2 regions of the Rossellomorea sp. NS-SX7 genome follow, and region 2 is predicted to be linked to the other one. Evidence: riboswitches for the same ligand, from Rfam matches in the RefSeq annotation. Region 2 holds a riboswitch; the other holds the start of a gene.
What was found. Region 2 has a riboswitch for cyclic di-GMP ahead of ACUXV2_RS18495 (hypothetical protein). Riboswitches for the same ligand answer to the same signal wherever they lie in the genome.
Positions count from the first base shown of each region.

Region 1: it holds a riboswitch for cyclic di-GMP, as region 2 does, so the genes downstream of both, ACUXV2_RS17125 (hypothetical protein) here and ACUXV2_RS18495 (hypothetical protein) in region 2, are expected to answer to the same signal.

Region 1 is NZ_CM128249.1:3,435,505-3,451,066, forward strand. Features, by position in the region: gene ACUXV2_RS17110 (response regulator transcription factor) at 1-631, opposite strand, end outside; gene ACUXV2_RS17115 (cytochrome c biogenesis CcdA family protein) at 644-1,357, opposite strand; gene ACUXV2_RS17120 (class I SAM-dependent methyltransferase) at 1,648-2,223, opposite strand; cyclic di-GMP riboswitch class I at 2,542-2,635, shown strand; gene ACUXV2_RS17125 (hypothetical protein) at 2,659-2,976, shown strand; gene ACUXV2_RS17130 (hypothetical protein) at 3,057-3,329, opposite strand; cyclic di-GMP riboswitch class I at 3,480-3,568, opposite strand; gene ACUXV2_RS17135 (murein hydrolase activator EnvC family protein) at 3,847-5,172, opposite strand; gene ftsX (permease-like cell division protein FtsX) at 5,211-6,095, opposite strand; gene ftsE (cell division ATP-binding protein FtsE) at 6,085-6,771, opposite strand; gene cccB (cytochrome c551) at 7,344-7,661, opposite strand; gene ACUXV2_RS17155 (YitT family protein) at 7,743-8,615, opposite strand; one part of gene prfB (peptide chain release factor 2) at 9,051-10,079, opposite strand; one part of gene prfB (peptide chain release factor 2) at 10,081-10,152, opposite strand; gene secA (preprotein translocase subunit SecA) at 10,618-13,128, opposite strand; gene ACUXV2_RS17170 (YecA family protein) at 13,471-14,592, opposite strand; gene ACUXV2_RS17175 (DUF1028 domain-containing protein) at 14,959-15,562, opposite strand, start outside.
Region 2 is NZ_CM128249.1:3,736,966-3,752,527, forward strand. Features, by position in the region: gene hutI (imidazolonepropionase) at 1-204, opposite strand, end outside; gene hutU (urocanate hydratase) at 208-1,878, opposite strand; gene hutH (histidine ammonia-lyase) at 1,871-3,394, opposite strand; gene hutP (hut operon transcriptional regulator HutP) at 3,579-4,025, opposite strand; gene ACUXV2_RS18480 (hypothetical protein) at 4,255-4,746, opposite strand; gene ACUXV2_RS18485 (helix-turn-helix domain-containing protein) at 5,451-5,864, shown strand; gene ACUXV2_RS18490 (hypothetical protein) at 5,925-6,083, opposite strand; cyclic di-GMP riboswitch class I at 6,289-6,364, shown strand; gene ACUXV2_RS18495 (hypothetical protein) at 6,638-7,303, shown strand; gene ACUXV2_RS18500 (efflux RND transporter periplasmic adaptor subunit) at 7,325-8,557, shown strand; gene ACUXV2_RS18505 (alkaline phosphatase) at 8,667-10,268, shown strand; gene ACUXV2_RS18510 (SWIM zinc finger family protein) at 10,694-12,346, shown strand; gene ACUXV2_RS18515 (DEAD/DEAH box helicase) at 12,339-15,167, shown strand; gene ACUXV2_RS18520 (hypothetical protein) at 15,481-15,562, opposite strand, start outside.

The DNA.
Region 1 (15,562 bases), 300 kb from region 2:
TGCCTTCCTGGAGCTTTTGCCTCAGATGGCGGATGTGAACGTCAATCGTCCGTTCCGACACCACTTTTTCATGCAATTCATAAAGGGAATCAAGGATCTGCTGCCTCGATATGACCTGCCCCGGATGCGTCATCAGAAAGTGCAGGATGCGGAATTCGAAAGCAGTCAGTTCAACGGGCATGCCCTTATATGTGACTTCTCCTTTTTGAGGTTTGAGGGTGAGGCCACTGCGGCTGAGCTTTTGGCAGCGATTGGACGTCCGGCGGAGGACCGTCTCCACACGGGTCACGAGCTCGGTAGGACTGAACGGCTTCGTGACATAGTCATCCGCCCCTGTTTTCAAACCTTGAATCCGTTCGCTTTCACCCGCCTTCGCCGTCACCATGATGATGCCGATATCGCTCTTTTCATCCTCGCGAATCCATCTGCACAGCTCTTCACCTTGAATTTCAGGCAGCATCAAATCGAGGATCGCAAAGCAGGGATCATGCTCTTTGAACATCCGCTTCCCTTCTTCACCGTCACCCGCTTCAAACACTTCATAGCCTTCTTTTTCAAGAAAAATCCTGATCAGCTTCCGGATTTTCGAATCGTCTTCCACGACGAGGATGCTTTTATTCTGAACGTTCACGGCCATTACCTCCTAAGTTGAAAAAAGACTGAATACGGAAAGATATGCAGAGATTTGCTGCATTTTTCCGCTGAAAACAAGTAGCCCCATCGCAACCATCAGTGCCCCATTGAACTTCGCCAGCTTCGGCAGGATCCTGTTCACTTTCTTCATGACGCTGAATGTTTTCGTGATCATGAGCGAGATGATCAGAAACGGAAGTGCCAGACCAATTGAATACACGATGAGTAGCATGATGCCCTGCGTGAGGGTCGAACTCGCTCCCGCCAATAATAGAATCGACGATAATGTGATTCCGACACACGGGGACCACCCGCTGGCAAACGCCATCCCAAGAAGGACCGAACCGAAGGCCGTCCCTTTGCTCTTAACTTCGAATTGCTTGCCGCCCTTCATCAGAAAAGAAAACGAAATCCAGCCCATCATTTGAAGACCGAACACGATAATGAGGATCCCGGCAATTTGTTCTATGTACATCCGGTACTCCGAGAACAATCCGCCCAGCAGGCTTGCGGATGCCCCCATTAAAATAAAGATGAAAGAAAAACCGGCAATGAAACCGAATGACCTCATAAACACCACTCTTCTCTCCACCTGGATCCGGCCGCCCTCAGCCTGTCCGCCGGTCAAATGACTCACATAAGCCGGCAGCAGCGGAAACACACAAGGCGAGAAAAACGACAGTGCCCCTGCAGCCAGCGCAAACCAAATTGATACCTCTGCCATACTTTGTTCACTCCTTTATACCAATAGTATGGCGGGGGAATGTTAATTTTTTGTTAAGGGGTAGGGGTTTTTTGTTGGGGGGATATTGATGGGGGTTGTTGTGGTTTTGGGGTACCTATTTTGAGGTGCATTCCTCGGATTCGGTATTTTGAGCCTGGCTCGTTTTTGCCCAATTGAGTCTGGCTCGGATGTTTGTACCAGGTACATTACCTGTTGAGTTTACCTGGTACAGAGTGTTCTCAATTATAACGGTGCCAGGCACAATCAAATTCAACCTTTTACCATCCGGCTCATCCCTTACGCACAACGATAAAATATACAGCAGGATGCAGATGACCGACTTCCGTATTGAATCCTGCGGTTTCCAACTGCTGGGCCAATTCTTCTGAAGGAATCCGTTCCTCGAGAGGTGGTCCCATCTCAGACTCTACTGCTTCCCAATCCAGGATCAACCAGATGCCATTGTCCTTCAGCATGTCACTTAAGTCTTGGAATACTTTGGTCAGATTCGGCACTTCATGCAGGACGAATGCAGATACAATCTTGTCGAGGGTGCTCTTGTTAAAACTCAGGTATTCCAGAGAAGCCTTTTCATATTCAATATTGTTTACATTCGCTTCCTTGGCACGATGCTGAAGATATTCGAGCATCTCTTGCTGCAGGTCTACGGCATGTACTTTGGTATCAACTGATTTTGCTATTGGCAGTGTCAGGTAGCCGTTTCCGCACCCGAGGTCGGCGACGGTGTCATCTTTCCCCAGTTGAAGAAGTTCGAGTACGTTGTTTACCGGTACCATTTCCTGCCGCTTTGGGTCGAGCAGTTTTGATGCTTTGTGGTGTTCAAAAAGGTGTCCGTGTCCTTGCATGGTTGGTCCCTCCGTTTTGTTGGTTTGGTTTTTAGGTAACGACGGCTGTTTATGCAGGCTTTTGACGAATGATTGTTTTATTCTATTCTCTTCACTATTACTGATATATAGACGCGTAAGAATCATTATCCCTAGTTGGATACCCTCTTATGTATGTAAGTATGATGCTTTTCTCGGCACCAATCAAGTAGAAGAACTTTTTTTATTCTGCTTTGAGTTTAGTATTTTTGAACTATTACTTTATCTTCACTAACAATTAACAGTATAGGAACTGTAGTCGATAATAAGGATAAGGTGGATTTCTTTTTGACAGGGTTCTGTTGAAAAAGGCAAACTTTCTGAAAAGGAAGGACGCAAAGCTTCGGGCCTAAGGCGGATTTTATTATTCCGCTAGGGTGGCCGGGCCGCCAACAAAAGATAAAAGGGGAAATCATGATGACTTTTGAAGAACTGCAAACGATTAAACGTCATATAAGTAAGTTAAATGCACTGATTGAATTACGGAACGATGATCAAAAGCATGCAGGAGAGTACATTCAGCTCATACGCTCTTTTTTGCGCATTCAGCCTAGAGAAGCATACTTGCCAATGATGGAAGTGATGACGGTGATCAAGTATCAAAAGCCGGCTATCTTTCAATTTTTGAAACATCACGGTCAAAGAGACCACCATTTTGAGCTTCTCACAAACATTACAATGGATATACGTACAGCTGAAAAAAATCTAGAACAATGGCTGTCAAAGTCTGCATAATTGAGGATGGACTTTTACGAAAGAGGATTAATAAAAATAACAAAAAACCGGCGGTCAAAGAAGTTGACATCCGGTTTTTATTATATAATCGCTCTTTCATCTGTACTGACATTTCTTGAACCCTTTAGCGCTTCTAAAATGAGCATCAAGTAAAGTCCTGTGTTTCCGCCTCTGCGATCGATCAGCTCTATGTCGTCTACGATTCTCTTAACCTCTTCACAGCCAAGTCTGCTCATTACCATGTCGCTGATTTCTTCCGCTGTATAGGAGCTGTACTTCTTTAAAGAGGAACGATTTCTCCTGCAAAAGCTTCTCAATTGTCTACTTACATCAGAAATATTTACTTGTTCCATCTTCATTTCTCCTTTCTTTATTCAAAACCATCTTGGTTCCCTGCAGTGACGGTGGACTCATTATCTAAATAAAAGAGCCCGCCAAAAAGAATGGCGGGCTCTAAATAAAGCTGACGATTGTCGACAGCGTTCATTTATCTTCCAATCCTTTTCGGTAACCCGGCGGTCATAGTTTTAAAAAAACGTTAGATCCGTGGCTTTGCGTCCTAATCTTTCGAATTAGTTTGCCGTTATCGAAGGTTGCTTCGTAGTTCAAATGACACATTCAATACATCCACAATAATACTATAGTACCAATATGAAACACAAAATAAAAGAGTTTTTTGTGCGAAAATTTTCTTTTTTCGACATTTTACTTCATTATACATTATATCGTATTATTTGTAAGGTTCAGGAAGTATTCTTTTATGAATATTAAGGGTTGAAAAATCTACAGAGATTTGTTTACTTTATACACTTTTATCCAAAAAAATCCTGCCATAAACTTATGGCAGGATTTTGATAGACTATTATTCTATTAGAAATTAATGTATTGGCGCGGGTTAACAGAGTTGGATTTCGATGCATTCCATGAACCTGCATGAAGTTCAAAGTGTAAATGCTGACCGAAGGAGTAACCTGTGTTACCCATATAGCCGATTTGCTGACCTTTGTCTACAGGCTGGCCACTGCTTACTGATGAAGAAGCCATATGGGCATACACTGTAGTAAAGGTTTTTCCGTTGATTGAGTGAGTGATGTATACAACGTTACCGTAGCTTGAGCTGTATTGGCTCTTGATGACATATCCGTCAGCTGCTGCAACGATTGGAACACTCCCTCTAGACGCCACATCAATTCCATAGTGGTAGCGAGCTTTACCATTAAGGGTATCCCATCCGTACTCAGTCGTGATTGAGCCTGATGCCGGTCTTGTCCAAGTTCCGGAGCTTACAGGTGTGCTTGGTGCCGTTTCAGTAGATTCACCGCCACTGCTTGTAGATTGAGCAGCTGCACGCTTCGCAGCTTCTGCTTCAGCCTGTCTCTTCTTCTCAAGTTCACGCTGGCGTGCAAGTTCCGCTAAGCGAGCTTGTTCAGCTTGGATTTCTCCGCCGATCTGCTGTTCCATCTTAGCAAGTTCATTAGACTCTTTTTCAAGGTCTGCTTTTTCCACTTCAAGGGCAGCCTGTTGTTTTTCAAGCTTCTTGAAAAGTTCTGCTTTTTGTGCTTTTTCGCTGTTTAAGTCTTTCTTTAATGTTTCCAGGCTCGCTTTATCATTTTCTAGTTGAGCAAGCTTGTCTTCTACTTCTTTTTTCTTTTTCTCTAATTCTTCCTGGTCTCTCTTTTGCTCGTCCATGATCTTTTTATCTGCACTCACAATTGTGTTTACTGCAGTGACCCGGTTGATGAAGTCGCTGAAGCTGTCCGCACCAAGAAGTACGTCTAGATAGTTTGCTGAGCCGCCTTTTTCCTGAATCGCACGTGCACGTTCTTTTAAAAGTTCATTACGCTCTTTGATTTTTTCTTCCAAAGCTTTGATTTCTTTTTTAAGCTCATTGATTTCAGCATTTGTTTCATCAATTTCTTTCGCTTTTTCTGCGATTTTATTTTCAGTATCTTTTATTTTCGCATCAAATTCTGCAATTTTCGCTTTGATTTCTTGCTGTTCACTGATGTTCTCATTGATTTCTGATTTTTTCTTATCGATTTCACCGTTGATTTCATCTTTTTTAGAGGAAACCTCATCTTGTTTCTTTTTCAATTCATTTACAGATGTAGCATTGGCCGGTGTTCCCACAGCGGGAAAACTCCCGATTGTTAATGCTGCTGCGATAGCTATTGACATAAAATACTTCTTGTTCAAGCGGCATGCTCCTTTCAGCTTCTATCAACCTGTCAATTTTAGACTCTCAAGAATTTACGTACAGACATGAAGCTTCCCCATGCGCCGATCAAGCATCCCATCAAGAGGATCAATCCGTTTACTTGGTAGATGAACGGGGTAAAGTCCAATATCTGTATAAAATGGTTTTGAAGTTTTGGTTTTATAAAGTCGTAAGCATAGTAATAACCTGTTGTAACAAGAGCGATCGGGATAATAGAACCTAAAACACCAAGCCATAGCCCTTCTAACACGAACGGCCAGCGGACGAACCAGTTGGTTGCACCCACGAGTTTCATTATCTCGATTTCCCTTCTTCTAGCGACAATCGTTATTTTAATTGTATTGGATATGAGGAACATCGCCGTGAAAAGTAGACCGATGATCAGTACCAATCCGACGTTTCGACTCATTTCAAGGATATTGAATAACTTTTCGATCTTCGCTTCCCCGTACATCGCTTCGTTAACATGTTCATACTTGTTAATCTCGGCGGCGATTTTACCGGTGTCGCGAGGATCTTTCGCTTTTACAATAAATACATCATATAGCGGGTTATCTTGCTCGAATAATCTGAAATCGTCACCTAGATCTTTGACGAGATTCTGGAGTTCTTCTTCTTTGGAAGAATACTCGACGGATTCGACTTCACTTATTTTATCAATCTTTTCTTCAATGACTTTAGCTTCTTCTTTCTTCGTGCCGATTTCCAGAAGGACGCGAATTTCAACATCTTTCTCTATATCGGTTGCCACTTTGTTCATGTTCAACATCAGGACGATGAAAACACCAACAAGCAATAATGTGACGGTTACTGCACTGACGGATGCGAAGGTCATCCAGCCGTTACGGCCGATGCTCTTTAAACTTTCCCTAAAGTGACGGGCATACGTTCTAGCCTTCATAACCGTAATCACCTCGCTGTTCGTCCCGGACAATGCGGCCATTCTCGATGGCGATTACCCGGTGCTTGATTGTATTTACGATTTCCCGGTTATGTGTAGCCATGATCACGGTCGTACCACGGTTTGAGATTTCCTCAAGGATGTTCATGATGTCCCAGGATGTTTCAGGATCCAGATTACCAGTAGGCTCATCCGCGATCACCAGCTTAGGTGTATTGACGATCGAACGTGCAATCGACACACGCTGTTGTTCCCCACCTGATAATTCGTTTGGAAGCATTCTCGCTTTGTGCTTCAGCCCGACCAGATCCAGTACATCCATGACACGCTTCTTGATTTGTTTCGGATGCTCTTCGATTACTTCAAGGGCAAACGCAATGTTTTCATATATCGTTAAGGAAGGGAGTAATTTAAAGTCTTGGAAGACCACTCCTATATTCCTGCGTAGATGAGGTACTCTGCTACTTCTTATTTTTGCTAGATTTATACCATTCACGATGATGTCACCTTTTGAAGGCTTCACTTCACGGTACATCATCTTGATGAACGTTGACTTTCCTGCGCCACTTGGACCCACGACATAAACAAACTCGCCTTGCTTTATGTGGACGTTAAACCCATTCGCAGCCATAACGCCGTTGTTATACTGCTTATAGACGTCTTTCATTTCTATCATTTTAAAATCACCTAATTTGTAGTATGTAGTTCCCCTCTTGGCTGTGTACAATTCTATTTGTGTGACTAAAATTCTATCTTCTCTACCAAATTAGACATAAATTGGTGAAATTGCTCGAATTTCGCTCACGAAAATATTATAACATCACTTTTTATGAAGTTAAGGAAAAAAATTATTACAGTTTCATTTCAAGACCGCATATTTTGTGAAATTTTTACCTTTTTTATTGACAATTATACCTAAAATTCGATTTTTACATAGTTATTTATAACTAGCAACAGGTACTAACAACAAGTAAAAAAGATAGACGGCAACTCCTTTGTTGGTAGGTAGTCAGCGTAGAAAACATAAAGATTGGGGGGATTTATTTGTTTGTCACATAGATTTAAAGAAGGGGAAGTGAATCGTGTGGATAAAAGCGAATTTCTACATTTAATGAGGGCAATAAAGACTAATATGGACAATTACTGTAAAGTTCATCTGTAAAATTCTGATGGACTCCCCTTGGAACGCAGGTGAAAAATTAATAAAAAAAAGAAGAACCCTCTCACAGGATTCCCCCTCTTCCAACCTTATTTTTTATTTGCCAGCCATTCAGCAACCGCTTCTGCTTCTTCACCTTTTACAAGGTCCGCTGGCATCTGGCCTTTACCATTTTCAATAATGTCTAAGATCTGACCTTTGTCCAAGCGTGAGCCGACGTCTTTAAGGGCAGGTCCCATACCGCCTTCCAAGTTGCCTCCATGGCAGCTGGTACATTTGTTATTAACGATCTTTTCTGCGTCAACACCGCCTGAGCTCGTTTCCGTGCTGTCTCCGCCGTCGTTCCCGCCGCAGGCTGCAAGTACTAATGAAGTTCCTAAAAGAATGCCTAAAAGCTTTTTCTTCATGTTTTCTCCTCCTAGGAAAAAATTTAAGAGCAAGAAATCGACCGTGGTGAAATCTTTCTCCCATAGATAATTATACCAAGCTTACACCCGTTTGAAACCTTCGCCCAACACCTCAGAAGCATCCATAGTCACCACAAATGCAGAGGCATCAATGCTTTTCACCAGTTGTTTCAGTTTTGTGAATTCTGTCTGATCGACCACAACCATCAGAATCGGACGTTCATCATCCGTATATCCACCATATGCAGATAGTTTTGTCACACCCCGGTCGATTTTATTCAGGATTCCTTCACGAATTTCTTCCTGACGGTTGGTGATGATGAGTGCCATCTTGGAACGGCTGATCCCGACTTGTACAAGGTCGATGGTTTTACTTGTTACATATAGTCCGATCAAGGCATAAAGACCTCGTTCAATATCAAATACGATCGCAGCTGACAGCACGATCATCCCGTCGATCAACGCAACACACGTGCCAAGAGACAAGCCGGTAAATTTGTTTACGATCTGGGCTGCAAGGTCTGTCCCTCCTGTAGAGGCTTTCCCACGGAAGACAATCCCTAGACCCATTCCGACTCCGATCCCTCCGAAAAGAGCCCCAAGCAGCGGATCTTCCGTCCAAGGCTGCCAGTCCTCTGTGAGATAAACGACAAACGGTAAAAATATGGTCCCAATCGCTGTTTTCACACCAAACTGAAGCCCAAGGAAGATGAGCCCTGCTATGAAGAGCGGGATATTGAATGCCCACTGAACAAATGCCGGCTTCCAATCAAACAGCCCCTTTAATATAGTAGAAATCCCACTGACTCCCCCAGATGCCACTTCATTCGGAAGTAAAAACACATTGAACGCTATCGCCACAATCGATGACCCAAAAACCACAAACAAATACTCCAGTAACTTCTCTTTCCGCGGATTAAATGACTGCTCTTGACGTCTTTGCTTCAAACCCATTCCGTACGACTCCTTCTCCGTATGTATTGATAGTATGAGTACAAGCGGCTTAAATCATCCCTCATTCGTAAAAAGTGAGTGCGGCTAGCGCTTTAGCACGTTAACTTGGCGAGGGATTGGCCTTTCTCATACTGTTTAGTTTTAGTTGAATTGTTGTAGTTGTGATGAGCTTGTACAGGCTTCGATAAAGTGCTCCCGTCATGCTCTATTACAACCTTTGAGAGTATAGCATGGGTGTCGAAACGTGTAAATGACAGTTGAGTGACGTGGTAAAGCATTAATGGGATGGGGTAGTTTAGTGGAAGTAACTAGTTTAGGGGGCCTGACTTGGATGAAGGTATTCGAGTCTGGCTCAAATCGGGTGAATTGTGCCTGGCACAGCTAATAGCGAAAAAAAGCTGAACCTCCCTCCAACGGGTGGTTCAGCTTTATACCTTACTTAATTTTAGAACGCAGATAAGCATTGATGAACGGATCGATATCTCCGTCCATTACACCTTGTACGTTACCGGATTCTGTGTTTGTTCTGTGGTCCTTGACCATGGAGTAAGGATGGAACACGTATGAACGGATTTGGCTACCCCATCCGATTTCTTTTTGCTCGCCTCGGATTTCAGCCAATTCCTGTTCCTGCTCTTCGATACGCTTCTGGTATAGCTTCGCTTTCAGCATTTTCATCGCAGCTTCACGGTTCTTGATCTGTGAACGCTCTGATTGACATGTCACGACCACATTTGTCGGCAAGTGCGTAATACGGACAGCCGAGTCGGTCGTATTGATGTGCTGACCGCCGGCACCGCTCGCACGGTACGTATCGACTTTAAGGTCTTCAGTACGGATCTCGATTTCGATTTCTTCATTGAACTCAGGCATCACTTCGCAGGAAACGAAAGACGTGTGACGACGGCCTGATGAGTCAAATGGAGAGATACGGACTAAACGGTGTACACCTTTTTCAGCTTTCAAATAGCCATATGCGTTGTGGCCCTTGATAGCGAGCGTAACACTCTTGATTCCAGCTTCGTCTCCAGGAAGGTAATCAAGTGTTTCCACTTTGAATCCTTTTTTCTCGCCCCAACGAGTGTACATGCGAAGCAGCATGGAGCCCCAGTCCTGAGACTCGGTTCCTCCTGCACCTGGGTGAAGTTCAAGGATGGCGTTGTTTTTATCGTATTCTTCGCTGAGCAGCAGTTGAAGTTCGTAGTCGCTCAGGCGTTTCATAAGATCGACCAGTTCTTCTTCAAGATCCTGCTGCAGTTCTTCGTCCGGCTCTTCTTTTACAAGTTCGAGCGTCAGTTCCAGGTTTTCCTGGGTTTCAAGCAGCGCTTTGTACTCATTCACAAGGGCTTTGAGACCATTTCCTTCATTGATAAGTCCCTGTGCTTTTTGCTGGTCATCCCAGAAGTCGGGTTGAACCATGATTTCATCAAGTTCCTGGATTCTTGCCTCTTTGTTTTCTAAGTCAAAGAGACCCCCTGAAGTCCGCTAATGTCTTAGCTGTTTTTTCTAATTCTGATCTGATTTCTGCTAGTTCCATGATTGGTCACCTCTATGGTTATTTTGATATTTATTTTTCATTTGGCTTGCTGTACAAATATCGCTGTTGATTTCCGTGCAAGACTTCGCTTTCCGCGGGTGACCCGTGAGCCTCCTCGTCGCTACGCTTCTGCGGGGTCTCACATTTGTCACTTCTCCCGCAGGAGTCTTCGTCTTGCACTCCAATCAACAGCTGGATAGTCCCACATTCTAAAATTACATTGAATTGTTTTGAGTTAAGAGTGTACCAGGTACACACTCTCTTATTTTGAGACAGGTTTCGCTGATATAAGCCTGACTCAAGAGTTTTCATCTGTGCTTGGCACAAAAAGGCCAATTTGTTCCTGGCACAATTCAGTCATTCTGTGCCTGGCACCCGAAACAAACCAGGATCTACCCGCTCATAAAAACGGAAAAGTACCTGGCACTCAACATTAAGTACCAGGTATCATCTCCATCCTAACGTTTATCCCATTCTGCCGTGGCAGTGTTTGAATTTCTTGCCGCTTCCGCAAGGGCATGGTTCGTTGCGTCCGACTTCTTCCTCTTTGCGGACTGGTTTTTTCTTGGCTTTGCCGCCTTCTTCTTTCGGGTTGACTGCTTGGCCTTTGGCCACTTCCTGGCGCTGAAGGTTGTTTCTGATTTCAGCTTTCATGACGTATTTGGCTGCGTCTTCTTCGATGGCTAAAATCATGCTTTCGAACATCGCAAAGCCTTCATGCTGGTATTCACGCAGTGGATCTGTCTGACCGTATGCACGCAGGTGGATACCTTGGCGAAGCTGGTCCATTGCATCGATATGGTCGATCCATTTTGTATCGACTGCACGCAGAAGGATGACTTTTTCGAATTCGCGCATTTGTTCAGCGCTCATCTCTTCTTCTTTCTCATCATAGCGGACTTTCACGTCTTCCCAGATGAGATCCATGATTTCATCTGCTTCTTTTCCGCGAAGATCGTCCACTGTGATATCTCCTTCAGGCAGGAGATTCGCGTTCATATAATCGACGATGCCTTGAAGGTTCCAGCTGTCGATTTCCTCATCTGCGGTGTGAGCCGCAACCTGACGTTCGATGACGGATTTGATCATGCCTTCCACGATTTCGCGCAGGTTCTCGGACTCGATGACATCATAACGCTGTTTGTAGATGATCTCGCGCTGCTGACGAAGGACATCGTCATATTGAAGAAGCTGCTTACGAGCGTCGAAGTTGTTTCCTTCCACTCGTTTCTGGGCAGATTCAACGGCACGGCTGACCATTTTACTTTGAATCGGCTGAGAGTCATCCATACCCAGGCGGCTCATCATCGTCTTCATATTGTCAGAACCGAAACGGCGCATCAATTCATCTTCCATTGAAAGATAGAATTGAGTCACACCCGGGTCCCCTTGACGACCGGAACGTCCACGGAGCTGGTTATCGATACGGCGTGATTCGTGACGCTCGGTACCGATGACGGCAAGGCCGCCAAGATCAAGCACGCCTTCTCCAAGCTTGATGTCAGTACCACGACCGGCCATGTTCGTCGCGATCGTAACCGCGCCTCTTTGGCCTGCTTCTAAAATGATTTCAGCTTCACGCCCGTGGTTTTTCGCGTTCAACACATTATGGCGTACGCCTTTTTTCGTTAAAAGTTTAGAAATCAATTCTGATGTTTCAACAGCCACTGTACCGACAAGAACAGGCTGTCCCTTTTCATAACGTTCTTTGATATCCTCGACGACGGCCAGGAATTTACCTTCCATGGAAGCATAAATCAGGTCGGCACGGTCATCACGGACGATCGGTTTGTTCGTCGGGATCACGATGACGTTCATGTTATAGATGTTACGGAATTCCTCTTCTTCCGTCTTCGCCGTACCGGTCATACCGGAAAGCTTTTCGTACATACGGAAGTAGTTCTGGAACGTGATCGTTGCCATCGTCATGCTTTCATTCTGGATCTCAAGGCCTTCTTTTGCCTCGATCGATTGGTGAAGACCGTCACTGTAACGGCGGCCTTTCATCAGACGTCCCGTGAAGGAGTCAACGATGACGATTTCGCCTTCCTGAACCACGTAATCAACATCACGGTGCATACTGACGTGTGCTTTCAGCGCCTGGTTGATGTGGTGGTTTAGGGTTACGTGTGAGATATCGAAAAGGTTATCGATGTGGAACGCTTTTTCCACTTTTGTGATACCCTCTTCAGTCAGTTGAACACCTTTTGTTTTTTCATCGTATGTGAAGTCTTCATCTTTTTTAAGGGTGCGGACTACCGCATTCGCCTGGATGTAAAGCTGCGGCGTGCGCTGTGCGTTACCTGAAATGATCAATGGTGTACGCGCTTCGTCAATCAGGATCGAGTCGACTTCATCGATCACAGCAAAATGAAGCGGACGCTGTACCATTTGATCTTTGTACAGGACCATATTGTCACGAAGGTAATCAAATCCGAACTCATTGTTCGTTCCGTACGTGATATCCGCTTTATACGCTTCACGCTTCTCTTCTTTTGACATCGAGTTCAGGTTAAGACCGACTGTCAGGCCAAGGAAGTTGTAAAGCTGCCCCATTTCCTCAGCGTCACGGCTGGCAAGGTATTCGTTGACCGTTACAACGTGAACGCCTTTGCCCGTGATCGCGTTAAGGTAAACCGGCATCGTTGCTGTCAGGGTTTTACCTTCACCGGTTTTCATCTCGGAAATGTTCCCGCCGTGTAGGGAAGCTCCCCCCATCAGCTGGACGCGGTATGGATAAAGCCCAAGGACACGGCGTGCCGCTTCGCGTACAACCGCGAATGCTTCGACGAGCATATCATCAAGGTCTTCGCCTTTTTGATAACGCTCTTTAAACCGCTCCGTTCTCTCGCGAATCTGGTCATCCGAAAGGCGTTCCATCTCCGGAGCCAGTTCCTCTATTTGATCAGCTATTTTTTCAAGCTTCTTGATCTCTCGTTTATTTGCATCAAACACTTTGTTTAAAATCCCAAGCATGTATAACGCTCCTTTATCCTGTATAAGTAAGAGCCAAACAACACTTCCACTATAGCGAAAGTAAATGAGAATCACATGAGAAAAAATATAAATATCAAAAGGCATCCAAGCCTCTTATTTCCCCGTTCAAACATCTCTACTACACATTCGCTAAAAGCCCTATAAATCCTGCTGATAAATACGATTCATTCCTACTAATTCTACCACTATCCCACCCCTCTTACAACTTAAGCCAAATCCATCCGCTTTACCGGAGTAAGGGACGGGCGTTTAGCGGTTTAAACGGGTAAAGGCCCGTCCCTCATCGCGGTGAAGCGACGAAGTACGAGCCTTGGGGACGGATTATTTATTTAATAGTTCATAGACGGTATCCTGATAGCTTTCCCAGATTTGTTTGCTTCGTCTGGAGATGCTGTTGGCAGATACGTCGAAGTATTCGGCCAGTTCCTTTTGGACGTGGCGGATACTGATCTCATCGATGTTCTTCGCCATGTCTACGAGTGCACCGGAATAGATTTTCGGGTTGCGGATGGTCGGACGTTCTGTGTAGAAGTATTTTTCCAGCACTGCGACCAGCAATTCACTTTCCGCTTTGTCTTCGCCTTTTTCGGTTAAGAAGTTTTGCAGAGCGGTGAGTGCTTCTACGTATTCAGGTGTCTTCCAGATCTCGACACCTTCGATTGTATCAACCTGTTCACTCGATTCTTCCGGAACTTCAATCTCCGTTCCTTCTGAATTAGCTGCAGATGCCTTCTTGCCGGATTTCTTCTTTTCCGCACTGTATAAGACAAATCCAACGTCAGCAAGCATCATGTACTGCGCAGCAAGGTAATCCTGCAGGTTCTCGAATTCACCCTGTTCAAAACGGATCTTCACCAGTTCCATCGCCGCTTTTTCAATCGATGGGTAGATGAAGTACTGGGCGAATGGAAGGTACTTTTCCCCGTTCGGCAATAGTAAAGCCAAGAAGAAGCTATTTTCATCTAGATTGCCGAATCTTTCTTTTACGACGAGCTTATCACCGGTGATGGCTTCCTCTACATGCAGCGTGCTGTCATCCACTTTTTCAACCGTACCAGCTGTTACACGCAGATTTCTCCATGACTCCAGAACTGCAGCTGTTTGCGGACGCGTCACCGTACTTACCGTTTTATCGATGAATCGGTCGATCAAACGAACGCCTTCCGCATCCTTTTGAGTTGCACCGAACCAGCTCACAAACGCCATTTCATAAATATCCGGATCAGCCTTCATCAGGTCCATCTTCTTGAGATATTCATGATACGCTTCTTCCATCTTTGGATCCTGCGCCGTAGCGATGAAGTCATAGAGCTGCGCCTGAAGCACATCAAGCTCCTGGTTTACCATTGCATCTATATTCACAACGTTCTCTTTTTCACAGCATTTCTTGTATTTCTTACCGCTCCCGCAAGGACACGGTTCATTTCTTCCGACTGTACTCATGTATGTTCTTACCTCCGAATTGTTGAGTCCCGTTCACAAATGTTCATTATATAACATTTTTGGGTTTGGTTAAACTGTTTTGGAGGATGTAAAAACAACCAGTTAGGATGGAATAGCCCATTTTTTCATAAAGCACGTTGAATGCCGCTTTTGATTTCCGTGCAAGACTTCGCTTTCCGCGGGGGGTTGGCGAGACTCCTCGTCGCTGCGCTCCTGTGGGGTCTCACCTAACACGCTTTTCCCGCAGGAGTCTTCGTCTTGCACTACAATCAAAAGCTGGATTTGTATAATATCTTTTTTTCATACCCATAAAAGAAGAGCTGTTTTCAAAGTCAACCAACCCCTTGAAAACAGCTCTCTATCAATCTATCTACCCTGTTTCTTCATATAATCCAATACATCCAAATCAATATAGTTTTCTTCCTGCTCACGCATTTCGAAGTTCTCTGTATGGAGGTAGTCCTTCAAGGCTTGGTGCAGCGACTTGTCGTCATCAGCATAACCATGACGTTTCAGTTCTTTCTCTAGGTCATCCCGGATCTCGCCTTCAACCAGCACGACTCTACCAGGCTCTGACTCTTTGAAATAAAGCTGATGCATCAAATAAATGCGTTTCAACTCTTTTATTGGAGAGGAGTGATCATCCACCCGCAGGTCAATGTAGCGATCATTGAAGCCGCCGTATCCTCCTTTTTCTTTTACAACTAAAAGAGCTGCTGATTGCATGCCCCTGGAGTCGCCGCCTGCTTCCTGGCCTGCATCCAAAGCATGAAGCAATCGTTCTGCTAAACTCCCGGTAGTAGATTCAAAGGTTTCCGCCATCGCTTTCACCGTATTTTCATCCACTAAAATATTCCCCTGGGCTGCAAAATACTTCCCCGTCACTCCGCCTGCCCAGTCATAACAGCCTTCTCCGGTAAAACTGGCGGCGTGTCCCCAGGCATCGATCAATCCTACCTGCCTGAGATGG
Region 2 (15,562 bases):
GGCGTCGATTCGCTCGGTTGCTTTATGGGATTGGGCTTCTTCATGGGTGCCTATCCAATCAATCAGTCCATCCTTGATTCCGATCGCTGCTTCTGTGAGGACCGGCAGCTCACTCATTTGTTTCCCTTTGAGAGGTCCGTCCCCATGATCCATCGTGAGCAGCTGTCCTATATTTTCGATGATTGTGTCGAATTGTTTTGTCATCCCTTATTCTCCTCCTTTTTTCATTGGGATTTGAATGTTGTGTTTTTCAGCTGTTTTTTCTGCGATATCGTAGCCTGCGTCCGCATGGCGAATGACACCCATTCCAGGGTCGGTAGTCAGAACTCGTTGGAGTCTTTCTTGAGCCAGGTCAGTACCGTCCGCTACGACAACCATTCCAGCGTGCAGGGAGTAGCCCATTCCAACTCCGCCTCCATGGTGGAAGGAAATCCATGAGCCGCCTGCAGCTGTGTTAATCAGTGCGTTCAAGATTGCCCAATCCCCTACTGCGTCACTGCCATCCTTCATGCTTTCCGTTTCGCGGTTCGGCGAAGCAACTGATCCACAGTCCAAGTGGTCACGTCCAATAACGATTGGAGCTTTCAGTTCGCCTTTTCGCACTAACTCGTTGATTGCAAGACCCATCTTCACACGCTCTCCGTAGCCCAGCCAGCAGATACGTGAAGGCAGTCCCTGGAACGATACCTGCTCCTGCGCCATGTCGATCCATCTGTTCAGCGCTTCGTTTTCAGGGAACAGCTCTTTGATCAAGCGGTCTGTTCTGTAAATGTCCTCAGGATCGCCCGAAAGTGCTGCCCATCTGAACGGACCTTTCCCTTCGCAGAACAACGGACGGATGTAGGCAGGAACGAATCCAGGGAAGTCGAAGGCATTTTCGACTCCTTCATCTTTCGCAACCTGGCGGATGTTATTGCCGTAGTCGAATACGATCGAACCTCTATTTTGGAATTCAAGCATTGCTTCCACATGTTTGGCCATGCTTTTTTGTGACAGCTCGGTGTATTGGGCTGGATTTTCTTTTCTTAGACGTGCCGCTTCTTGTAGTGTATATCCTTCAGGAACATAACCGTTTAATGGATCGTGAGCTGACGTTTGGTCGGTCACGATTTCGATTTTCACGCCTCTTTTTAAAAGTTCGTGGTGAACTTCCGCTGCGTTTCCTAATAGCGCTATGGACAGAGCTTTCCCCTGGTCTCTTGCTTCGTAAGCCATGGCGACTGCTTCTTCTAATGAATCTGTCTTCACATCACAGTATTTTGTATCGAGGCGTTTCTGGATACGCTCTTCATCGACGTCGACTGCAATGACAACCCCTCCGTTCATTGTTACGGCTAACGGCTGCGCGCCACCCATTCCGCCAAGGCCGGCTGTCAGGGTGATGGTACCTTTTAGTGAGTTGTTGAAGTGCTTCTTGGCTAATGCAGCAAACGTTTCGTATGTCCCTTGAAGGATTCCCTGTGTTCCGATGTATATCCAGCTTCCAGCCGTCATCTGTCCGTACATCATGAGGCCTTTTTGATCAAGCTCGTGGAAATGCTCCCAATTTGCCCACTTCGGTACAAGTACTGAGTTAGAAAGAAGAACCCTTGGAGCCGCTTTATGGGTCTTGAATACGCCGACCGGCTTTCCGGATTGGACAAGCATCGTTTCATCGTTTTCAAGGTTTCTTAGTGTGTTGACGATCGCATCGAACGATTCCCAGTTACGAGCCGCTTTTCCGATTCCGCCGTAGACGACAAGCTCTTCCGGGATTTCAGCCACTTCAGGGTCAAGGTTGTTGTACAGCATGCGGAGTACCGCTTCCTGCTCCCATCCCTTACACTCGATTTCCGTTCCTTTTTTTACATTGACGATACGTTTGTTTGCATTAACCATTTGTCGTTTCCTCCTTTGTTTTGGTAATGGATTTTAATTGGAATTGTTTCAGCCAGCTTGCTGCTTTTTCTATGTCTTTTGAGAAAATGCGGTCCTTTGTAATGGAAGGAACGATTTTTCTAGCTTCTTTATAAAACTTGCGTGTCGTGCTTGCAAGCAGATCCGTACCTCGGTGCTCGACTGCCTGCAGGTTGCAGATCAATTCGACCGCCAAGACCCTTCTTGTGTTCTGTAAAATTTGATATGCATGCCGTGAACCGATTGTTCCCATGCTCACGTGGTCTTCCTGGTTTGCGGAAGATGGAATCGAATCGACGCTTGCAGGGTGGGCAAGTGTTTTATTTTCTGAAACAAGTGATGCCGCGCAGTATTGCATGATCATCGCCCCCGATTGTAATCCCGGCTGCGGACTCAGGAATGCCGGCAGATCGTTCAACTGCGGGTTGACGAGCCGTTCGATCCTGCGTTCCGAAGTGTTAGCCAGTTCCGCTACGGCGATCTTCATGAAGTCCATTGCGAAGGCGATCGGTTGGCCATGGAAGTTACCGCCTGATATGACCTTTTCCCCGTTTTCGAAGATCAGCGGGTTGTCCGTTGCTGCATTCATTTCGATTTCGAGTTTTTCTTTTACATAATCGAGTGCCTGCCAGGAGGCTCCGTGGACTTGCGGGATACATCGCAGGGAGTAGGCATCCTGTACGCGGATGTCCCCTTGTTTCGTCGTGAGCTTGCTGTCACGTAAGTATTCCCTCATTCGTTGTGCCGTTGCCACTTGCTGAGGGTAGCCTCTTACTAAATGTATATCTTCGTCAAACGCATCCATGATTCCTTGCAGGCCTTCCATTGTAAGACTGGCAATCATCTCGCTTTGGAATGCGAGCTCTTCCGCTTCAAGGTATCCCACGACTCCCATCGCCGTCATGGCCTGGGTACCGTTGATGAGGGCCAGCCCCTCTTTTGCCTGAAGCTGGACCGGGAAGATGTTTTCTTTTGAAAGTACCGGCAGGGTTTGATGGATTTCGCCTTTAAAGTGGACCTCTCCTTCGCCCATGAGAGCCAGTGCCAGATGGGAAAGAGGCGCGAGGTCTCCGCTTGCCCCGAGGGATCCCTGCTGCGGGATCACCGGGTGGATTTCTTTGTTCAGGAACTCTACCAATCTTTCAACGATGACCGGTCTAACGCCGGAGTAGCCTTTTAATAGTGCATTCGCTCTTAGTAACAGCATCGCCCTCGAAACCATTTCAGGGAAGGGGTCGCCTACACCGCAAGCATGAGAGTGGATCAGGTTGAGCTGAAGCTCCTCCACATCATCTGAATCGATCAGCACATCACTGAACTTCCCAAAGCCCGTCGTGATCCCATACACCACACGCTTCTCCTTCACGATCTTTTCAACCGCTTCCCTGCTCTTCTTCACCCGCTCCATACTCTCCGGAGAAATGATGACCTCTTCCCCTTCATAAATGATCTTTCTCGCATCCTCTAAACTCAGTGAACCCCCTGTTAACACAACCATCTATTATCACCTCAATTAATTTATTTTCGCTTTCACCCTTTAAAGCACCGCTTTAACGTGGTCTGGAGCGGCCCTCAAAAACTTCCTACTAACAAGAAAAAGAGGCTCGACCCGAAGACAGAGTTCTGCCTCGGGTCGAGCCTCCTTTTGACTGGTTTCTATAGGCTCTTTTCTTATTTAACTATTAAATATGATTGATACCTAAACCGATTGTTTCGTGTTCCAATCCTTTAATGGGCGCGCCAATCGTTCCATACAGTGCGACTGCGATCCATTCGCCTTCCTCTTCATTTTTGTAAGGTGTTCCCCTTACGATGGAGAATCGGAGGCCGACCGTTCGGAGGACTTCCCCGATCTGGGTGTGTCCCCTGGTCACCCCGGTAAGGGCTTCCATGGTCGCGTGATACAGCGCGTGCATTTCACGATAGAGATCTTCTCGTACAAGATCACTTCTTTTTGCTGCCGTTTCGATGGCAGCGACAATTTTTTGACTGTCCATGGAGCCGATCTTGCCTGTGCAATAGCTCCAGTTCAATTCATTAAAATGCCGGTTCCACTCTTCCTCTTCCTGATCGAGGAGCAGGAGCAGCATGGCATTCTTTCCAATTTTGGTATGATCCATTTTATCCAAGTGGCATTCGCACCTTAACTAGAAAATTCTAAAAATACTAATAACTACTTATATTGTATGGTGAACACTGCGATAGGTCAACGAAAAATGTCGCGATTTTAGAAACTTAGAGAGGTAGTTTGGTAGCGTGGTAAAGAGGTTGAAATGATTTATGAGAATTAGTTACTGAGGGTTGTAAGCTTCATTAAAAATAGACGTCCCTAGAAATCAGGTTCGCCTGGTGGCTCCTTTATGAATCTTCTTGTTTGTTGCCCTTTCCTTTATATACATCAGGATTTTTCAGAAAGTATGTAATACTCCCTCCGTCGCATTTATGACTCAGGTAGGAGAGGATATCCTGCCTGTCCGCATCATTCAAAGTATCTTTACTCGGAAAGCGGGCACGGATATTCAACTTGCCTTCCCCATCTTGGTTTTCAAGCACGATTTTACAATCCAGGGGTTTACAATCCCTGTCATCGACACGCACAAATTTAAACGGAATGGAATGCTTTGAATCGATTGGTAGCGCAAACAACGTGCTGAACCCTACCGTTTCAAGGATCTTATCGGAATACATGATTCCTTCTAAAGCGTGAGAGAAGCCCGGCGGTCTGCTTACTACGACCAGTCGATTGTGGTATTGCTGGCCCTGGAATAAAACGAGGTGTTTTTTGGGTGTAGTCACGATTTTTCTTGATACGTGGAAATCTTCGAAAACCAGAATGAATTCTTTGTTCATTACTTCCTCCTTTTTGAGCTTGAATTTTAACTAGGAATATTTTCCTATAATTTACAATTCGACATCAATTTCCGTTTTCCTGTAAAAAGTTAATCTTTTTTACAAACTTTTTATATTTTCCAAATGCCCGTCCCTCACTGCGTTATATCGCCACCGAGGGGCGGGCATCAATATGCTATTATTGCTCTCTCCTCCCAGTGTATATAATCCTCTCGTTTTCTTGAATGAAACAGATAAGTTTATTGGAGTGGGTACTACCATGCTGAGGATTGATCATATATAGTTCAAAAAAATTTTTGTCGTTTTCTTTGTTGTTAGAAAAGAAGTGCACCCGCTTTTTTCCATAGTCCCCTGCCCGGAAGTAACTTTTCTTTTTCTTTGTTACGTGAAAGCACACCTTGCTGGAAGCAAAGTCATTTCGATTCCAATTCTTCTCTTTCCTATAAGTTGTTGCAGCATTTCGATTACTGCTTTTAGTACTCTCTGGCTTCTTCTCTCTCATTCATTTCTCCACCCTTCATTCTTTTACAACAACAAATGACAATATTTTACTTTTTATCATACTACTGATTAACGGAATTTGGTACAGTGAATTATCTTGATAACAATTTGAAAAGATCATATACTTTTCAAATTGTCGAATAATCCGGATACCGAAGTTAAAAAGATTATCTTGAAGGAAAAAGGGATAGTCGGTGAAAAGTATGGAATTGGAATTACACGAAGAGTTACAGCGATACCGAAAAGAAGTACTCGATTTGTCTCAAGGAGAAGCTGCAGAGCGGCTCAACATCGGATCAAGCAGTCTGTCCAATTACGAACGCGGAAAAAGGGAAATACCCTCAAAAATGCTTCGCAAATTTAAAGAAGTGTATAAAATCCCAACAGAAGAAATGAATCGCATCATCTATGGAGAGAAAGCAGGGGAATATACCACTGACCCATTGGTCCTGAGGGAATCATTCGAGGATGAGGAAACAACTGCAATCATCAAAATGCTGAATGATCATCCTAAATTAAAGCGTACTTTAGCTTCCCTCACCTATCAAACAGAGAAACGAAAAGAAAAGTTCGCCAGCCAGGTAAGCTCACTCTACAACTACGCTCAAGATTGGTAATGAACCGGAGGGAACTTCCTTACATTAACGTAAAAAAGCACTCTATTAGCCCATTTGGGATTAGAGTGCTTTTTCGTTTTGGAATGTATATTCACTTTGTAGTTCTTGTTTTAGCCAATTTAACATTTTATTTGCATCCATGTTTCCCTGCTGTCCTTTGTCGAATGCTTTTTGCATGACAGAGAGAACATGCTGCTCCTTGCTGACTTTCTTATTCAAAAAGACAACCTCCTACACATTTAAACAGGTTTCTACTACTTTAATACACTAGTTGTCGAAAGTTCAAACATCAATTAATAGATATATTACCATATTTATACACTTACCAAAAGTAAAAACATTAAAAATAGTGACTTTTTAACTATTTTTATCCTTGTGTTTATGACGATAAAAAATAGGGAAGATGGTAAAATATTCGTAGGGTTCTGAATAAAGGCAAAATCATCGAAAGGTGATGACGCAAAGCTATAGGGGCTATCCAACGCCAGCCAGCTACCAAAACCAAGGAGTGATAAAATTTGTCGTTTTTAACACCAGAGGAAATAATGATTAAAAAGAAAAATCGCAAAATTATGATGTACGTAGGTATTTTCACGGTAACAACCATCGTTGTTGCAGGAACCACTCTTCTCACTTATGGGTTCTAATTCTAAAAAGGCGTCTTTTGACGCTTTTTTTTATTGGTTTCTTCTATTATTCTACAATATATGGAAAAGTTCTCGTTTTTTCGATAGAATATTAGATGCAGCCTATACTACTTGGAGGAAACCGCTATGAAAAGAGAAATAAATATTTTCAAGGGGCTAAAAAGTCCTTCTTTCTTTTTCTATGACCTGTCAACCACTGAAAATCCAAAAGGGTACTTAAAGAACATATTTCGTCTGATCCTGTTATCCGTCCTCGCTTTCGGTTTAATTTCCTCGTTCGGTATAGGGATGGACCCACTTTCCAAAAAGCTAAACACACTTGCCCCTACTTTATATGAATTAGAGAAATTTCTGTTCTTCTCAGGAAGAGTCCTAAACGGGCTATTCTATTCCATCATCATCCTTTTTATTCCAAGCATCATTTTCTGGACGATCTCCGAAAAAGGTGAATATCGCAAACTCGTAATCGTTCAAGGGTTAGTCCTGCTCATCCTATTACTCGAGCGTTTAACCTATATCCCATTATCTCTATTTTTCTCACTGGATTGGTTCTCGTCTCCCCTTTCACTTGGAGTCATCGCCCAATACATAACATCGAAGCCATGGGTTATTTATTTCTTGGGAAGTTTCTCCCTGTTCAAAATCTGGATTTTCTACATCCAATACAAAGGACTGAAACGACTCACCGAACAAAAGAATTGGCTCATATGGACCGTCATCTTACTAACGAATCTATTTTTCTGGGCTATCACTGCATTTTTAGCCTATATCGATTTTTCTACATTAATTTAACGTCTAAAGGCTGGGATCATTATGAATAAACGAAAATTATTATATACCGGTCTCTCTTTGTCCCTCCTATTCGTCGGGGCGAATGCATACCTGATTGAAAAAGCAAAGAGCAAGGTTGACCGGGAAGTCAGGATTGAAGAATGGGACGCATTTGATAAAGACGACCTGCAAAAAGAGCTTCCCAAATCCGGTGTCGTCACATCTGCTGAAGAAACCTACCTTTATTTCAACGATGAATTCGGCTCCTTCAAGAAGTTCCTCGTGAAAGAAGGCGACGAAATAAAAGCAGGTACGCCTCTATATGAATATGAAGTAACCGACTATACAGGGCAAAAAGATGTTCTCGAATCAGAAGTCGACCAGCTAGAAGATGAGATCGACAGCATCGAAGACAACATCTCTGATCTCGAACGGCTCGAGAACTCTCTTCCTTCCACTTATGATGAAGAAGAGATGCCACTCGAAGCAAGTGCCCTTGAAACAGAATATGATATAAAGAAGGAGATTGCCTCCCGGGAACTTGAGATTGACCGCCTGGAAAATCAAATCGACAGTCTGGAGCGTCAAATTTCCGACTTGCAATCATACGAAACGACACTGACAGTTGAAAGCAGCGGTGAGGGGATCGTTAAAGAACTTTCCCACTCCGTCCAAAATCCACTGATCACGATTTCTTCTGAAGCTACGGTGGTCACGACTGATCTGACGGAAAAAGAAATCATGGAAGTCGAAGAAAAAATGAATGCAAAAGTGCAATCCGAAGTTGAAGAAAAGACTCAAAAAGGAATTGTAACGGATGTCTCTGCTCTTCCTAAAAGAGATCCTCATCTAGAAACAGACAGCATGTATCCGATAAAGATTCAGCTGCAGGATGAAGACAACAAACTTCTCCCAGGTCATCATGTACTAGTGTCAGTGATTACGGATGAAGTGAAGAACACATTGGTCGTTCCTGTGACGGCTGTTGAAAAATCAGGCTCTAAAAAACATGTCTGGGTGCTGACTGATAAAGGTGTCGTGAAGAAGAAAACCGTTGAAACCGGTCTTCAGGTTGTCGGTAAAGTACAGATCAAATCCGGCGTGAAAGCAGGAGAATATTTTATCATGAATCCTGATGAAGTCCCTGCATTAAGGAACGGTGCTTCATTTATCACAGCTCTCGACTGGGACAAGATCAAATTGAGGGATCTGAAGAAAATGGACAGGCAAACTGTTTGGGAAAACCTGCTATTAGGAATATTAGAAAGAAAATAACCGTTTGATGATTCCCGCTCCTTGCTTGGAGCGGGGCTTTTTTATACATAGTCTCTTTATGAGTGTTGATACTAAGTGTATCTGACACCATGTTAAAGGAGACGATTCCATGAAAATCTTCAAATCCCTGCTTATTGTCACCATCCTTCTATCCCTGCTTGCATTCTCCTTCCCCGCTACCTGCGGATTTGCCTCTGTCCCACCTAAGAAAAATGTGATCTTCATGATCATGGACGGCACCAATTCAGACATCGTCACGCTTTCAAGATGGTATAAAGGATCCGGGCTCAACTTGGACAACATCCTGGTCGGGGGCGTACGCACCTATTCCGGTGAATCTGCCATCACGGACTCTGCGGCTGCAGGGACGGCAATGGCGACCGGTGAGAAAACAAGGGCGGACTATATTGCCATGAACGCTGACGGCAAACCTGTCTTGACCGTTTTGGAAGCAGCCAAGCTATCAGGATATGCAACGGGAATCGTCTCGACCTCCCCTGTCCAGCACGCAACGCCGGCTGCCTTCACGGCCCACGTCCTCAATCGCGATGAATTCGGAGACATCGGCGAACAGCAGGTCTACCAGAACCTAGACGTCATCCTCGGCGGCGGGGCAGCCTGGCTCAAACCAAAATCCAAAAACGCCGTAAAAAACGACGACGACATGCTCAAAACCAAACAAACCTCCCGCGAAGACGGAGAAAACCTTATGAATAAGATTAAATCCGATCCGCTTTACTCCTTTACCGCAACGAGGGACGGGCTTTCAAAAAATCGTGGATCCGAGAAGTTGTGGGGAGCGTTTGCAGAGGAGGATTTAGCCTATGACTTGGACCGGAAGGCTTTGAAGCCGTATGAGCCAACACTTGCCGAGATGACGAAGGCGGCCATCGAACGACTATCAGTTAATGAGAAAGGTTTCTTTCTGATGGTGGAAGGCAGTAAAGTGGATTGGGCGGCTCATAAGAATGATCCTGTCGGGATGATCAGTGAGGTGCTGAGCTTTGACCGGGCTGTCGGTGAGGCATTGAAATTTGCTGAGCGTGACGGCAATACCATGGTCGTCGCGGTAACGGATCACGGCAACAGCGGGTTGACGCTTGGTAATCGGGATACAGATAAAACGTATAAGCGTCAGCCAATGGAAACCTTCACAGGACCGTTGAGAAAAGCCCAGTTTACGGTTAAAGGTGCAGCTTCCCAATTGAAGGATGACCGTTCAAATTTGAAAGATGTGTTGAAATCTTACGGGCTGTCTGGTTTGAGCAAAAAAGAATATTGTGTGATGAAAGAAGCCAAGGACACCGAGAACGAAATGGTCAAACTGCTTGCTAAGCGGGCGAATATAGGTTTCTCCACCCATGGCCATACTGGTGAGGACGTATTTCTTTATGGATATGGCCCCGGGAAGCCTGCTGGGTTGATTGAGAATACAGAGATTCCCTCAGTTTTTGCCAGATATCTTGGATTTTCTTTAGACAGTTTTTCAGATTGGTATGTGGATGGGAAGGAATTTTTCAGGGAGAAGGGCTATAAGGCGTTGATTGATAAGCGTGATCCCAAGAATCCTGTGCTTGTCGTTACACGTGGCGAAGAGGAGCTTCGGTTCCCAGAGAATAAGAATTTCTATTTGAGGAACGGTGAGGCTGTTGAGTTGAAGAGTGTGAATGTTCATAGCGGGGGGACGTTTTATGTTCATTGGGGGGAGTAGGGTGTTTTGGGCATAGGTGGTAGAGTCTGGCTTAATGTTTGTATACTGTCCTACGGGTAATCTCCTTGGAGACTGTAGTATTTTCACCGTAGACACATAATTGTACCTTGGTACCGGTCATTGGTAGTTGGCGTTGGGCTGGGGTCGGGGTGCCAGGCTCAAAAAAGTTGTTTTGAGCCTGGCTCGATTGCCCCAATTTGAGCCTGGCTCAGATATTTCAACTGGTACATCCCCCTTTTATCAGTACCAGATACACAAAATAAAGACACACACCTACTCTCCCACTCACCACCAATCGACATTTCCCGAGAAATATCTCCCCCGCCCTTCCACAACTTCCGCACTTTTCCCTCTTTTATTCCAATCCCCACCCCATATGCGTTATAATAAAAGAATGCGATTTTATAGATGGGAGAGATTGTTCGATGGCGATTCGAATTGAAGAATTGAAAGATAAATTAATTCCGATGAGTCGGGCGATACAGGGCGAGTTGAACCCTGGCACCGACGAAGGAAGAAATATTGTCTCAAAAGGGCTTCTTTTGTTTCGCCAGAACCTGGTATCGAACGTAAAGGTCCGCGATGAGGAAGCAAGCGCCGACGTCCAGGATGTGACGCCTGTTTCGGTGCGCCTGGACCTGCAGTTTCCTCTGCTGAGCAAATGTTCATGCCCCTACTCCGGCTGGTGCCGTCACCAGATGGCGACTTTTTTCATGATTTACAACAAGGTGGCACGGGTCAGCGAATGGATCCAAGACTGGCGCAGCCAGGAAAGCTCTCCCGCTTCGGACACAGGTGACAAGTCTTCACTGGATGAATTATTGAAGAAACACAGCGATTCCGGTGCCCTCCGTAAAGCCAGTGACTTATTACAGGAACGGAAAACACGCGGAAATACACCGGATGAATGGTGGGAGTTCTTCGAGACGCTTTTACAGAAAGAAGACCTGCAGCTGCTTGAAAGACAGCCCTATTTGATGGACGTCATCATCCAGAACATCTACAAACGATTTAACAAAGAAGCACCGTTCGAACGGGAATGGAAGCCCCTTTATCAGCTGTTCGCTACCTTCTTCCTGACACTGAAGGTGGATTTATTTTTACAGAGAAGGGACATCGCATTGAACCGGGAACAGTATGCCCTGTTCGACTTTCTCTTGGATGAAATGGAGGATGCGGTCGAGAAGCTCTCGGTCCATGCGATGCCGTTCAGCTTCGATCCGTTCATTGCCTTTTTGAAGGAAAAATCGAGAGAAATGAGTGAGGATCCGAAACACAGTTCTGAGATCAAGGCGGAGGTGTACCGCTTCATCTGGTACTACCTGTTCAAGCAAAAAGCGTGGCGCCGTGAGGAAGTGAAACGGCTGGAAGCTGCCGAATCACAGGATGATTCGTTCATAAAGATTGCCCTTCTTCATCAATATTTATTGCTTGAAGAGATGGAAAAAGCAGAGGAAATGGTAGATAAAATCGGAACAGAACTGGTTGTTCATTCTGAGTTCTGGCTTGTAAAATTCGTCCTCTCAAAGCGATATGAAGCACTGCTTCTGTTGTTGAAGGCCATATTAACAAGACTTCCTTCTTACATCGAGGAACGGGATCATTATGAAGCTTCGAGCTTCGTACGCTGGTTCGTCCGGAAGCTGCCGACGGAATGGCTGATGGAAAGAGATCCCGCCTTCTTAAGGGAACTGCTGCTGTCCATGCTGCCGTTCAGCTATTACAGCTACACAGAATTCCTGCTTAACGCAAAATCCTACCGCGAGTGGGTGGAACTGCAGAAATATATGGGCTATTCAATCGCTGAGATGGAAAACATAGGTCTTCGTGAGGTCTACAAAGAGTCTCCGGAGCTTGCACTGCCACTCTATTATAACGGTGTCATTGATGCGATCGAACAGAAGAACCGTGACAGCTATAGGCAGGCTGTCAGGTACTTGAAGAAAATCCGTACGATTTATAAGAAGCTAAAACAGACCGACAAATGGGATGCTTATATAGAGTACATTCTAGAAAAATACAAGCGATTACGTGCGTTTCAAGAAGAATGCAGAAAGGGTAAGTTGATCGATGCTTAAACTGTCTTCCGTGAAAATCAATGTAGACGCAACCAAATATGGAGACCGCTTCTTTCTGACAGCAGAAAACGGTGATGGAGAGAAGCTGCACCCTTCCGACTGGAAAAGTCAGCTGTTCCTGTGGCATGAAGATACCCATTACGGGACGCTTCTTAACGACACCATCGTGAACGACGGGATTGTCGTGTCTCAGTGGCAGCTGCTTACGCTTCTCGCTCAGGAGCATTTCAGCGGGATGGTGGAATGGGACTGGGACGAAGCCGGTCAGGCGTGCAATGCAATTGCCCCCGTCCTCTATGAAGCAATAGAAGCAGGACGATGGCTTCCCCGCTTCGATGAATGGCAGGAAACAGGGCTCCAGTTTCACATCCCCGATGAAGTCTGGGAAAACTTCAATGAAGAGTTCTGGAAACAGGACATCCCTGAAGGCCCGTCCCTCGCCGCTTTAACGCAGCAGTGGTTTGAAGGGTCGTTGAATGAGGCGATGGAGGCCGGCGGGTCAGAGGCGATGAAGAGGATCCAGAAACTGAAGGAGAGTACACTGACTTCGGAGGAGCTTCATGCTTATTTTGATGAGAAGCGCTGGAGTGAGTGGATTCGCGGCGAGGAGGATGACGAGCTTCCGTTTTCAATCGGACTTCGCATTTCCGAGCCGCTCGATGAGGATGAAACGTGGCAGCTTGAGACGATTTTGCGCGACCGCAAGAAGGAGAAGCGTGTGATTTCGTTGGCGGATGATACGGTTCCCCCTTCTTGGAAAAGGTATTTGCCACAAGTCCGTGAAGAGCAGGAACGCTGGCTGAAGATGATCCCGATGCTTCGCGACACGGGCGGAATTCTGACCGATTCCCTCAGCGAGCACGATGCGTGGGATTTCTTATCGGTTCTGAGTGAAAAGCTGATCGACCTTGATATCGAAATCCTCCTCCCTTCCTGGTGGGAAGCGATGAAGGATGCTCATGTGCTGGTGAAGGCTAAGCTGAAAAACACAGATACGAGCTACCGCCCATCTTTTGTCGGATTGAATGCCATGCTCGATTTTGACTGGCGCTTATCAATGAACGGGGTCAATTTGTCGGAAGAGGATTTTAATAAGCTGGTAGATGACCAAAGGCGACTGGTGAAAATCCGCGGGCAGTGGATGAAGCTCGATCCCGCGATGATCCGCCGCATTCAGCAGATGATGACGAAGGCGAAGCAGGAAGGCATCTCGATTCAGGATATGCTGGAGCAGGAACTGGTACCGAGGGATGAAGATGATGCAGCTTTGGAACAGGACGACGAGTATGATCCGTATAAATATGCCCGTATTCAGCTGGAGCTGAACCGCTCCCTGAAAAAACTTGTAAGTCAGCTGACGAATGTGTCATCGATTCCTTTAGTGGAAACGCCTCAGGATTTTAACGGGGAACTTCGGCCTTATCAGCAGCTCGGAATGAGCTGGATGCTATTTTTACGAAAATTCGGTTTCGGTGCATGCCTTGCCGATGACATGGGACTTGGGAAAACGGTGCAGCTCATCACCTATTTATTACATGTGAAGGAGACCGAGAAACCGGAGACGCCTGCTTTGATTATCGCGCCTACCTCTGTGCTCGGAAACTGGCAGCGTGAAATCGAGAAGTTTGCGCCCGATTTAAAGGTCCATCTTCATTATGGTTCTTCCCGTGCAAAAGAAGAAAAATTCGCTGAGCGGATTGCAGGTATGGATATCGTGCTGACCTCTTACGGCTTGTCTCACATTGATTTTGACGAGCTGTCTGACGTGGAATGGAGCTCCATCTCCCTGGATGAGGCACAAAACATCAAGAATGCGAACACAAAACAATCACGTGCGATCCGTAAGCTGAATGGAAAGCATCATATCGCACTGACGGGAACGCCGATGGAAAACCGCCTATCCGAGCTGTGGTCCATCTTCGATTTCTTGAATCACGGCTACCTCGGAGGGTTCACGCAGTATCAGAAAAACTATATTGCTCCGATCGAAAAGGATGAATCTCAGGAAAAGGTCCGCGAGCTTCAAGCAAAAATCAAGCCGTTCCTGCTGCGGAGAACGAAGAAGGATCCGGAAGTCGAGCTCAACCTTCCTGAGAAGATCGAGCAGAAGGAATACTGCAGCTTGACGGCTGAACAGGCGGCGCTTTATGAGCAGCTCGTGCAGGAAACATTGACCAAAGTGGAAACGTTGAGCGGGTTCGAGCGCAAAGGATTGATTTTACAGATGCTGAATCAATTAAAACAGCTTTGTAACCATCCCGCTCTTTACCTGAAAGAGCCGTCTCCTCGGTCAATCCTAACACGTTCTGAGAAAATGCAGAAGCTGAAAGACATCGTGGAAACCGCATTGGAGTCAGGTGAGGGTACATTAATTTTCACCCAATATATCTCAATGGGCGAGATGATCCAGGAAGTCATGAAGAAAGAGTTCGCGGTCGATGTGCCATTCTTGAATGGCAGCATGGCCAAAGGCAAGCGCGATGAACTTGTCGAACGATTCCAAAACGGTGAGTTCCCTGTGTTCCTACTTTCCTTGAAGGCTGGCGGTACTGGCTTGAACTTAACTGCTGCCAATCACGTTGTCCACTATGACCGCTGGTGGAACCCTGCTGTGGAGAACCAGGCGACCGACCGTGCTTACCGCATCGGGCAGAAACGATTCGTCCATGTTCATAAGCTGGTTTCGTCAGGTACTCTTGAGGAGAAGATCGATGCGATGCTCGAGAAGAAGCAGGCGTTGAACGATGAAATCATCAGAAGTGATCAGTGGGTTACGGAGTTATCGGATCAGGATCTGCAGTCGTTGTTGGTGTTGGAATAGATTTTGTGTTAGACCCCTTTCTTTTTGGAGAGGGGTTTTTCTTTTGCACTGAAATCAACAGCGATGTTCAGCAGTACAAAACCACAAAAAACAGCCGGTTCCTAAGAAACCGACCCTACATGAAGACATATTGGGGAACTTACTACACTACTTCACTACTTACTTACGATATTCTATTTCTAACGAGGTATGTTAGAGGGATGACGCGGTGGTATGATGACAATTGGACTTTGAGACATAACTTATAGGTTGGACAGAAATTATTTGGGATGTTCGTTTGAAGGTTTCTAAGTTGGAGAGATATCGAGGTTCCTTATGATGTGGTCTGCAGGACAGGGTTCGTATATTCATATCCTTGTTCAAGTGCGGTGACTCGTTGTGATAGGTAGAAATTC